Regions from separate parts of the Nitrosomonas domestica genome, predicted to be linked through region 2. Evidence: predicted binding sites of a transcription regulator. Region 2 holds the regulator's gene; each other region holds the start of a gene.
The links. Region 2 encodes sigma-54, which starts transcription at its own class of promoters, with help from an activator protein. Its sites were predicted from a motif close to TGGCACNNTTCCTGCT; they were not measured.
Positions count from the first base shown of each region.

Region 1: the regulator sigma-54 is predicted to act here: its motif matches at 1,695-1,710, upstream of RBH92_RS11310 (pilin).
Region 3: the regulator sigma-54 is predicted to act here: its motif matches at 1,351-1,366, upstream of ppc (phosphoenolpyruvate carboxylase).

Region 1 covers NZ_CP133083.1:2,402,128-2,405,413, forward strand. Annotated here, with positions in the region: gene glnE (bifunctional [glutamate--ammonia ligase]-adenylyl-L-tyrosine phosphorylase/[glutamate--ammonia-ligase] adenylyltransferase) at 1-1,562, shown strand, start outside; gene RBH92_RS11310 (pilin) at 1,771-2,220, shown strand; gene RBH92_RS11315 (GspE/PulE family protein) at 2,269-3,286, opposite strand, start outside.
Region 2 covers NZ_CP133083.1:1,735,148-1,738,433, forward strand. Annotated here, with positions in the region: gene hprK (HPr(Ser) kinase/phosphatase) at 1-330, opposite strand, end outside; gene RBH92_RS08125 (PTS sugar transporter subunit IIA) at 317-787, opposite strand; gene hpf (ribosome hibernation-promoting factor, HPF/YfiA family) at 907-1,230, opposite strand; gene RBH92_RS08135 (RNA polymerase factor sigma-54) at 1,249-2,697, opposite strand; gene lptB (LPS export ABC transporter ATP-binding protein) at 2,752-3,286, opposite strand, start outside.
Region 3 covers NZ_CP133083.1:224,151-227,436, reverse strand. Annotated here, with positions in the region: gene RBH92_RS01170 (uroporphyrinogen-III synthase) at 1-348, opposite strand, end outside; gene hemC (hydroxymethylbilane synthase) at 348-1,301, opposite strand; gene ppc (phosphoenolpyruvate carboxylase) at 1,425-3,286, shown strand, end outside.

The DNA.
Region 1 (3,286 bases), 670 kb from region 2:
GTGACGTAACGCGTCACTTTGAGCTCATTTTTGCCACACCCCGGAAATCTCCCTCGCATGACATGCTGGCCTATTTATGGCAAGCCGAAGCGCACGATACCTCGCAAACGGAAGCCGCCGCAACGCAATTGAGTACCATGGGTTTTACCGAACCCGAAAAAATCTCGGAACGGATCCGCTCGTTTTATCAAGATAATGCCTATCAGCATCTCGCCGAATCGAGCCAGCAACAAATCATTACGTTGATACCCATGCTCATTGAAACCGCTTCGGAACATCCGCCGGTCGACATCACGCTGGAACGCATGCTGCAATTACTCGAAAAAATCAGCACCCAATCTTCTTACTTGGCGTTGCTGCTGGAGCATCCACATACCTTGCAGCGCGTCGCGGGAATCGCCTCCATCAGTCAATGGGCAAGCGATTATCTGGGGCGCCACCCGATCCTGCTGGATGAATTGTTGCGCCAAGCTGAACCGCATCCGGTTCCGGATTGGAAAGTACTCAATAACGAATTGATCTACCAATTGAATCATGTCAACAATCCGAAAAATGACGTGATCGAATGGCAAATGGACGTTTTGCGGCACTTCCAGCATGCGCAAGTATTCCGCCTGCTGGTTACCGATCTCGAAGGTTCCTTGCAATTGGAAACGTTGAGTGATCATCTGACCGCATTGGCCGATCTGGTACTGGACAATGTGCTGAATCTTGCCTGGTCCGGTTTGAAGAAACGCCACCGTGAAAACCCAGCTTTTGCAGTGATCGGTTACGGCAAACTGGGAGGCAAGGAACTCGGCTACGCATCCGATCTCGACATGGTATTTCTATACGACGATGACCATCCCGACGCAGCGGAAATCTATACCAAGCTCGGACAAAGCATCAACGCCTGGCTGACCCGCCACACATCCGCCGGGCTCCTGTATGAAACCGATCTGCGTCTGCGCCCGAACGGCGCTTCCGGCTTGCTGGTCAGCTCGATGGAAGCATTCGCGCAATATCAGCATCAACAAGCCTGGGTATGGGAGCATCAAGCGCTGACCCGTGCTCGATTCGTTGTCGGCGATCCGCACGTCGGTGATGTTTTTGAGCAGACGCGAAAAGAAATTTTGTGCAAGCAACGCAACCTGACCGGACTTAAGCAGGAAATATTGAAAATGCGTGAAAAGATGCTGGAAGCGCATCCCAATCCGACCGCGTTGTTTGACATCAAGCATGATCGCGGCGGTATCATAGACGTCGAGTTTATCGTGCAATATCTGGTGCTCGGCTACTCGAATCAGTATCCGGAACTCACCGGCAACATCGGGAATATCGCGCTTTTAAAACTTGCGGGAGAGCTGGGACTCATAGAAAAAATCACTGCGGAAAAAACGCGATCGGCCTATCGCGAATTCCGGCGCATCCAGCACCGGCAGCGTTTGAATGGCGAAGCGGATATGGCCGGCAGTGCGCCGGTGGATAGCCAAGCACAAAAATTCACCCGGGTTGAAGACAGCCCTTTGAAAGAGGATCGCAAAGCGGTACTGGCGCTATGGAAAGAAGTTTTTGGAAACTAATGCATTGTATTAAATATACTTTTCACTCAGCGATGAATTTAAGCTGATCTTCATATCTGAATTAATCATAAATTACTTGAAATAAAACTGATAACCATTGAATATTAAATAGAAATTATTTTTTCGAAATTCTGGCACGAATTCTGCTATCGATTCAATACACACACATCGGGTGTGTCCTACTCACAACCAAAAAGGAGAACTGCAAATGCAAAACGTACAAAAAGGTTTTACCCTGATCGAGTTAATGATTGTTGTGGCCATTATTGGTATTTTGGCAGCGGTCGCGGTGCCTGCTTATCAGAATTACGCATTAAAGGCAAAATATACAGAAGTAATTAATGCAACAGCAGGCATTAAAGCCGGTATTGAAGTATGTGTACAAGAAGGTAACTGCTTTAATGCAGGCGGCCCTGCAATACAAAGCGTTGCTTTTGGTGCTTTTGGATTGATACCGGCAGCTCCTGTAGCCAGCACTTTCTTAAATGGTGTCGTTGTTACGGCCGCCGGTCAAATTACAGCTACTGCCACAGCGGTTCAAGGCTTGAATAGTGAAACTTATATCCTAACGCCCGCCGTCGACGCACAAGGAAAAGTTACATGGACAGTAAATGCAGCAAGTACCTGCCGTACTCGTGCTGCAGGTGCAATATGCTAAAGCATAATTAGGTTCTAAACAAAAAACCGCCTATCGTGGGCGGTTTTTTTATTTAATACACACCACCCGCACCTGATGCATATCAGTAACCCCTTGTAACACCTTCTCAATCCCATCTTGTTTTAGCGTTCGCATCCCATCACCCAACGCTGTTACCAGCATTTCCGCCACACGCACGCGCTCCTGTACATTCTTTTTGAGCGCATCGGTCGCGGTCATCAGCTCGTGCAACCCGACCCGTCCGGCATAACCGGTACCAACGCATTCGTTGCATCCGACAGCTTTGTAAAGCGTAATTCGGCCCTGATCGTCACCGTATTGCTGGATCCATTGCGCGCGAATTTCACGCAGCGCGGTCTCGGGATCGGCTTTGAAACGATCAATATTTCTCAATTCCACGCAATATTCGTCTAACAAGGTATCGACTTCCTGTTCGCTGGCGACATAGGCTTCCTTACAATGTTTACATAACCGTTTCGCTAACCGTTGCGCCAACACACCGAGCAATGCATCGGCAAAGTTAAACGGATCCATGCCCATATCCAGCAAACGGATCACCGATTCCGGCGCGCTGTTGGTATGCAAGGTCGCCAAAACCAAGTGGCCGGTCAATGATGCTTCAATGCCGATGCTGGTGGTTTCCTTGTCGCGCATCTCGCCGACCATGATGATATCCGGATCCGCCCGCAGAAAGGAACGCATGATGACCGGAAAAGTGAGTCCCGCTTTGACGTTGATCTGCACCTGCCGCAAACCTTTCTGGGTGATCTCCACCGGATCTTCCGCCGTCCAGATCTTGGTATCGTTCTGATTCAGATATTTTAAAACGGAATGCAGCGTCGTCGTTTTACCGGAGCCGGTCGGGCCGCACACAAAAAATAACCCGTAAGGTTTGCTGATGATACTTTTCAGCTCCTTCAGGTTATGCTCTGTAAACCCCATGTTTTCCAATGGAATCGGCTCGCCCGCGGCCAGAATCCGCATCACCACGTCCTCCATGCCGCCCGCCGATGGAATCGTCGCCACCCGCAACTCGATATCCAGCGGCGCGAACTTCTTGAACTTG
Region 2 (3,286 bases):
ATTATGCGCATTGGCCATATCGAGAATCGCTTTAGGAACCTCCGCATCATCCGCAACAATGATGCAAGCCAGATTACTTTGTATTAGCTGATTGATTTTCTTCTCTAAGGAAGCAGCTTCCTGTTTGTTCAGATAGTGAATCTCATCGCTGCTGATGACCTGTATGCGATCCGGATGGATAAAATTCAAATGCCCGATCATGCCTTGGCCCGAATGGGAAATTTCGTCTTCACTCAGCTCAATCGAGCTACCGCTTTGACCGGCAATCCAACTCAGCTTGAGTTTTTCTTTTTTATCTTCAAAAAGTTGTGCAATGCTAATTCGGGACACTGGAAGACTCCCAATCAACTATCAGCTTGTGAATCGTGGCCGCATCCTTGCACTGCAGGATGTGTTCACGAAACTGTCTATCGCTGAACATCTGCGCCAGTTCGCTTAGAATTTGCAAATGCTTGTCAGTGGCTTTTTCCGGAACTAATAAAATGCAGGCAATATTCACCGGTTGTCCATCCGGCGCATCGAATGGAATGCCCTCCTTCATTGTCACCAGCGCAGCGACCGCCTCGCGCAAACCTTTAATCCGGCCATGCGGAATCGCGACTCCCTGCCCCAACCCTGTCGAACCCAATTTCTCGCGTGCAAACAAGCTATCAAAAACCTGGCTCCGCGCAATATGATTGGTATTCTCAAATAACAACCCGGCTTGCTCGAAAACACGTTTCTTGCTGGTCACATCGAGATCGACAATGACATTGGAGAGTGGTAACAATTGCGAAATCTGATTCATGGAAAATTGAATTTATAAACGGAGATTAAATTTGCAGTTTCTTGAACACGGCGCGTGTGAATAAAAATGTAACAGCTATCGGGTATTCATATGAAAGCCGAACTGCTTTATATTTTTAATCATTCCAGCTCTTGATCTTTTAACGCGCCGTGATTGCGCCGCTCCAGGTTTTTTTCCTTGTGCTTGAGTATCTGCCGATCGAGCTTATCAACCAAGCTGTCAATAGATGCATACATGTCTTCACTGTCGGTCTCGACGAAAATATCTTTGCCGCGTATATGAACATTGGCCTCGGCCTTTTGCTTGAGTTTCTCCACCGACAGGATGACGCTGACATCAATAACATGATCAAAATGCCGTGTAATCTTCCCGATTTTTGAAGTGACATAATCGCGCATTGCATCAGTAATTTCTACATGGTTACCGGTAAGTTTTAAGTTCATTATTATTCCCTTATTCTGTTAAATGGATTTACGAAGATTGGCTGCAGGAATCTGTAACGATTCCCGGTATTTTGCAATAGTGCGACGGGCGACAACGATTCCTTGTTGTTCCAGTATGTTTGAGATTTTATTATCGCTGAGCGGTTTCCTTGGATTTTCTTCCTGTACCAGCTGCTTGATTAATGCACGGATAGCCGTCGCAGAACAAGCGCCGCCGGAATCGGTGGCAACATGACTACCAAAAAAATATTTCAGTTCAAAAATGCCACGCGGAGTATACATAAATTTTTGCGTGGTGACCCGGGATACCGTCGATTCGTGAAGATTCAACACCTCCGCGATTTCCCGTAACACCAGCGGCCGCATGGCAACATCTCCATGCTCAAAAAATTGCTGTTGACGCTCCACAATGACACTGGCTACTTTGTGAATGGTACTTGAGCGTTGCTGAATGTTCTTAATCAACCACTTAGCTTCATTCAATTGGTTTATCAAACCACGTTCGGAATGATGCTCCTGCTTTAATATATTAGCATAGAGATGATTGATATTGAGACGCGGAATTGCAGCCTGATTCAGGCTCGCCACCCAGGTTCCGTCTTTCTTGGCAACCGTGATATCCGGAACGATATAGCGTTCACTATGTAAATTAAACTGCGCACCCGGTTTTGGATTCAAGTTCGTGATCAGCTTCTGAATGGCACGCAAGCTTTGATCTTCACACCCCAATAATTTCTTGATTTGCATGAAATCATGGGATGCCAGAATTTCCAGATATTCCCGCACAACTCGAATGGCTTGTTCCCGGTAACAGACTTCGCCGGGCAGCGCTTTTAACTGCAATACCAGACACTCTTTCAAATTCCTCGCGCCTACGCCGGCCGGATCAAAATGTTGCAAGCAGTCGAGCGCCTCTTCCAAGTCATTTTGCGCAATCCCCAATTCTTCGGGCAGCATTTCCTGCAATTCGCTTAGATCCTGCAACAGATAACCATCTTCATCCAGGCTATCGATTAACAAGCGTACTAGATTTTTCCGGGATTCTGAAATATGACTTAAAGCGGTTTGAAAATATAAATGTTCCCGCAAACTTGATGGTTCCGCCAGTAACTGTGATGAATCACGATCACCATCCTCGAAACCACTCGAAGCTGAAGCATTCTCTTGCGGCCATTCCGGATTGGAATCAAAATTATCTTCCGCAGCATCATCGTTTAAAGACACAGTATCTTCCGCGGAGACCTGATTAAAGTCTTCAGCATTGGAAGCTTCGGTGGATTCGATGGCGTTCTCAGCCGTCGATACATCCCACTCTTCATACACTTCCAGTAATGGATTTTCCTGCACAATCCGCTCGATCTCCTGATTAAGCTCGAGCGTCGATAATTGAAGCAACCGGATAGATTGTTGCAACTGAGGCGTCAACCTCAATTGTTGCGATAATTTAAGTTGGAGTGCTGGCTTCATGACACTGAAAAAACAACGATTACTGAAAATAACGATTCAAGCCGTCTCCCGAAACTACATCCGGAAATGTTCACCCAAATAAACTTCTCTAACTTTCTCATTATCAATAATTTCTTCCGATCTGCCTTGAGCCAGCACATGTCCGTCGCTGATGATGTATGCACGATCGCAAATCCCTAATGTTTCACGAACATTATGATCGGTAATCAAAACACCGATATTCCGCTCCTTCAGAAAAGCAATGACTTTCTGAATATCCAACACAGCAATTGGATCAACACCGGCAAAAGGCTCGTCCAATAAAATGAAACGTGGTTGCGACGCCAAAGCGCGGGCTATTTCCACACGGCGGCGCTCACCTCCGGACAAGCTGATAGCTGGATTATCGCGCAAATGACTGATGTGCAAATCGTGTAATAAATCGTCTAAATACCGCTGTTTCGTCTCTTCATCCAGATTCTGCAGCTCTAACACCGCCAGAATATTTTCTTCAACCGTCAGCCGCCGGAAAATCGATGCCTCTTGCGGCAGGTAACTCAACCCTAATTTAGCTCTTCGATGGATCGGCAACTGGCTTAAGTCTTCTCCG
Region 3 (3,286 bases), 1.5 Mb from region 2:
GGGGATCAAAACGTCGCCGATACCGTATTGCATCAAGCTATCTGCAGTACCTTTGCCGACTGCGGCTATTCTCAAGTGAGAAGGCAAGATAGATCGTGCGGTTATTAACGGCATCGCTTTGTTAACCGCATTGGGACTGACGAATATCGCCCAATCGAATTCATTCAGCCGGTCGATTATTTCGTATAACGGAGACAAATCAGCGACATCCGCTATTTCCAATGTCGGAAGCACGATTGGATTGCCGCCTAATGAACGAATACTTGCCGCGAGAGCGGTCGACTGATGCAATGGCCGGGTCACCAGTATATTCAGTCCGGCGAGTTGTTTATTATCCGAAAATGTCATTACCATCCATCTGCCGGCACTAAAGCGGCTAGAATCTCATCGGCGCCATCCGCAATCAATTTCTGAGCCAACTGCTGCCCCATTGTAATGCCCGTTTCCGGCTCTCCCGCCAAAGCACCAGTAACCATGCGCTGACCGTCCGGTTGCGCAACAAAGCCGCGCAATTGAAGCGAGCCCTCGATAATTTCGGCAAAAGCACCCAAGGGCACCTGGCAACTGCCTCCCAGCACACGGCTCATGGAACGCTCGGCCTCGACGCAATAGGCTGTTTCCTGGTGATGAAGCGGTTGCAACAGCTCAACCAAATCGGTGCGATCCGCCCGGCACTCGATCCCCAGCGCGCCTTGTCCGACTGCCGGCAAACTTTGCTCAGGGTGCAGCAACGCGGTAATGCGATCAGAGAGTTCAAGGCGTTTCAAACCAGCCGCTGCCAATATAATTGCCGAGTATTGCGCTTCATCCAGCTTGCGTAACCGGGTTTGCACGTTGCCGCGTAATGGTTGCACTTGAAGATGAGGAAAACGCGCACGCAATTGGCTTTCACGCCGCAGGCTCGAAGTTCCGACAACACTGCCGTGCGGCAATGCATCCAAAGAAGCGTAACGATTCGAAACAAACGCATCGCGCGGATCTTCCCGTTCTGTAATCGCGGCCAGCTGAAAACCTTCAGGCACATTCATGGGCATGTCTTTCATGGAATGCACCGCGATATCTGCGCGGCCATCTTCCAAAGCTTGCTCAAGCTCCTTGATAAACAAGCCTTTTCCGCCAATCTTTGATAACGATTGATCAAGTATCTGATCCCCGCGCGTTGTCATACCAAGTATGCTGATTTCAGTTTGCGGGTATAATTCGCCTAAACGCTTCTGGATATGTTTGGCTTGCCACATTGCAAGCAGACTTTCCCGGGAAGCAATGACAATTTTCCGGGGTATTGATAGTAAATTGGGCATTACGATATAAGATGAAAAAAATTCAAGAAATTCCTAATGGAGATAATTTTAGCATGGCTGGTGCTCACTTGGCTTGCAGCAAGTATACGCCGGGTTCATTTTTAACCGTGGAAGTGTCATGAAATGGAAGCTGCTGATTCAGGAAAAAATAGTGTGAGTGATAACGTATCAGACGACAAAGATCTACCCTTGCGCGAAGATATCCGTTTTCTTGGGCGCATGCTGGGTGACACATTGCGCGAACAAGATGGGGATAATGCTTTTGAGTTAGTCGAGAATATCCGTCAAACCGCGATCCGTTTTCACCGTGATCAGGATCCCGTTGCGCGCCAAGAATTGGATACGCTGCTGAAGCGTTTAAGCGATGACGACTCATTGCCGGTTGTGCGCGCATTCAGTTATTTTTCGCTGCTTTCGAATATCGCTGAAGATGTTCATCATAACCGGCGCCGGCGCGCGCACCTGCGCGCCGGATCGCCGCTTCAGGAAGGCAGTTTGACACTGGCGCTTGAACGCGTGTTGTCCAGCAACAACAATGCGCCGTCTATCCTTTTTGATTTCTTTAAGAAAGCGGTTGTTTCACCGGTTCTAACAGCGCATCCGACAGAAGTGCAGCGCCGGAGTATATTGGATTGCCAGCTGACCATTGAGCGGCTGTTAAGAGAACGGGCGCGAACGGAGCTGACACCCAACGAATTACGTCATAATGAAGAAAACTTACGTGCGACCATCGAGATTCTGTGGCAAACACGCATGCTACGGCCAAGCCGGCTGTCGGTTAACGATGAAATCGAGAACGGCTTGGCTTTTTACAGTTATACGTTCTTATCCGAAATTCCTTATATTTATGCAAAAATCGAGGATTTTCTTGAACGCCGCCTGAATCAGAAAGATATTCCTGCGGTTACCTCTTTCCTTCGGATCGGCAGTTGGATTGGCGGCGATCGCGACGGCAATCCATTTGTCACGCACGATGTGATGGTACGGGCTGTTGAGCGCCAATCATCGGTTGCGTTGGCTTATTACATAGATACGACGCAAAAAATCGGCCGCTCAATGAGCTTAACCGAACAATTGGTAAGCGTCAGCGATGACGTCAAGCAATTGGTGGCCAGCGCGCCTGATATTCCCAACCGGTCTGATGAGCCCTATCGCCGGATCTTTCTCAGTATCGCTGCACGCCTGGTTGCAACCGCGCAACAATTCGGACACCAAGTATTGCAACTGAGTACCGCTGAAAAGCGGGAACCGTATCCCGATTGTGCAGAATTTCTGCACGATCTCGATATCATCATCGCATCGCTGAAACAGCACAAATCCGCCTGGATCGCCCGGGGAGCGCTACGCAATTTGCGGCGCGCCGCTGACGTGTTCGGATTTCATTTGACCCCGCTGGATATGCGGCAGCACAGCAAGATCCACGAGCAAGTGGTCAGCGAATTATACGAACATCACACCGGCACAAGCGGTTACGCGCAACTGGATGAAACCCGGCGCATCGAGTGGCTGTTGCATGAAATCAGCCAACCCCGCCCGACACTGCCGTCATACGACGGCTTTTCCGAACTGGCGCAATCGGAATTATCCATTCTGCACTGCGCAGCCGACATTCACCGGCGATTTGGACGCGCTGCACTGCCGAATTACATTATTTCCATGACAACCAACATTATCAATGTCCTGGAAGTTGCTTATTTGCTGCAGCAGGTCGGCCTATTACAAAGCGGCGAAACTCCACAATTACACCTTAATATCATTCCATTGTTCGAAACCATCTCGGACTTGCGCAACTGCAACAAAATCATAGATCAGTTATTCTCATTGCCTTATTACCGCAAACTGCTGAATTCGCGCGGTAATGTACAGGAAGTAATGCTCGGCTACTCAGACAGCAACAAAGACGGCGGTTTTATCACCTCGAACTGGGAAATTTATAAAGCGGAAATCGAGCTTACAAAAATTTTTGCCAAGCACCGGATTGAATT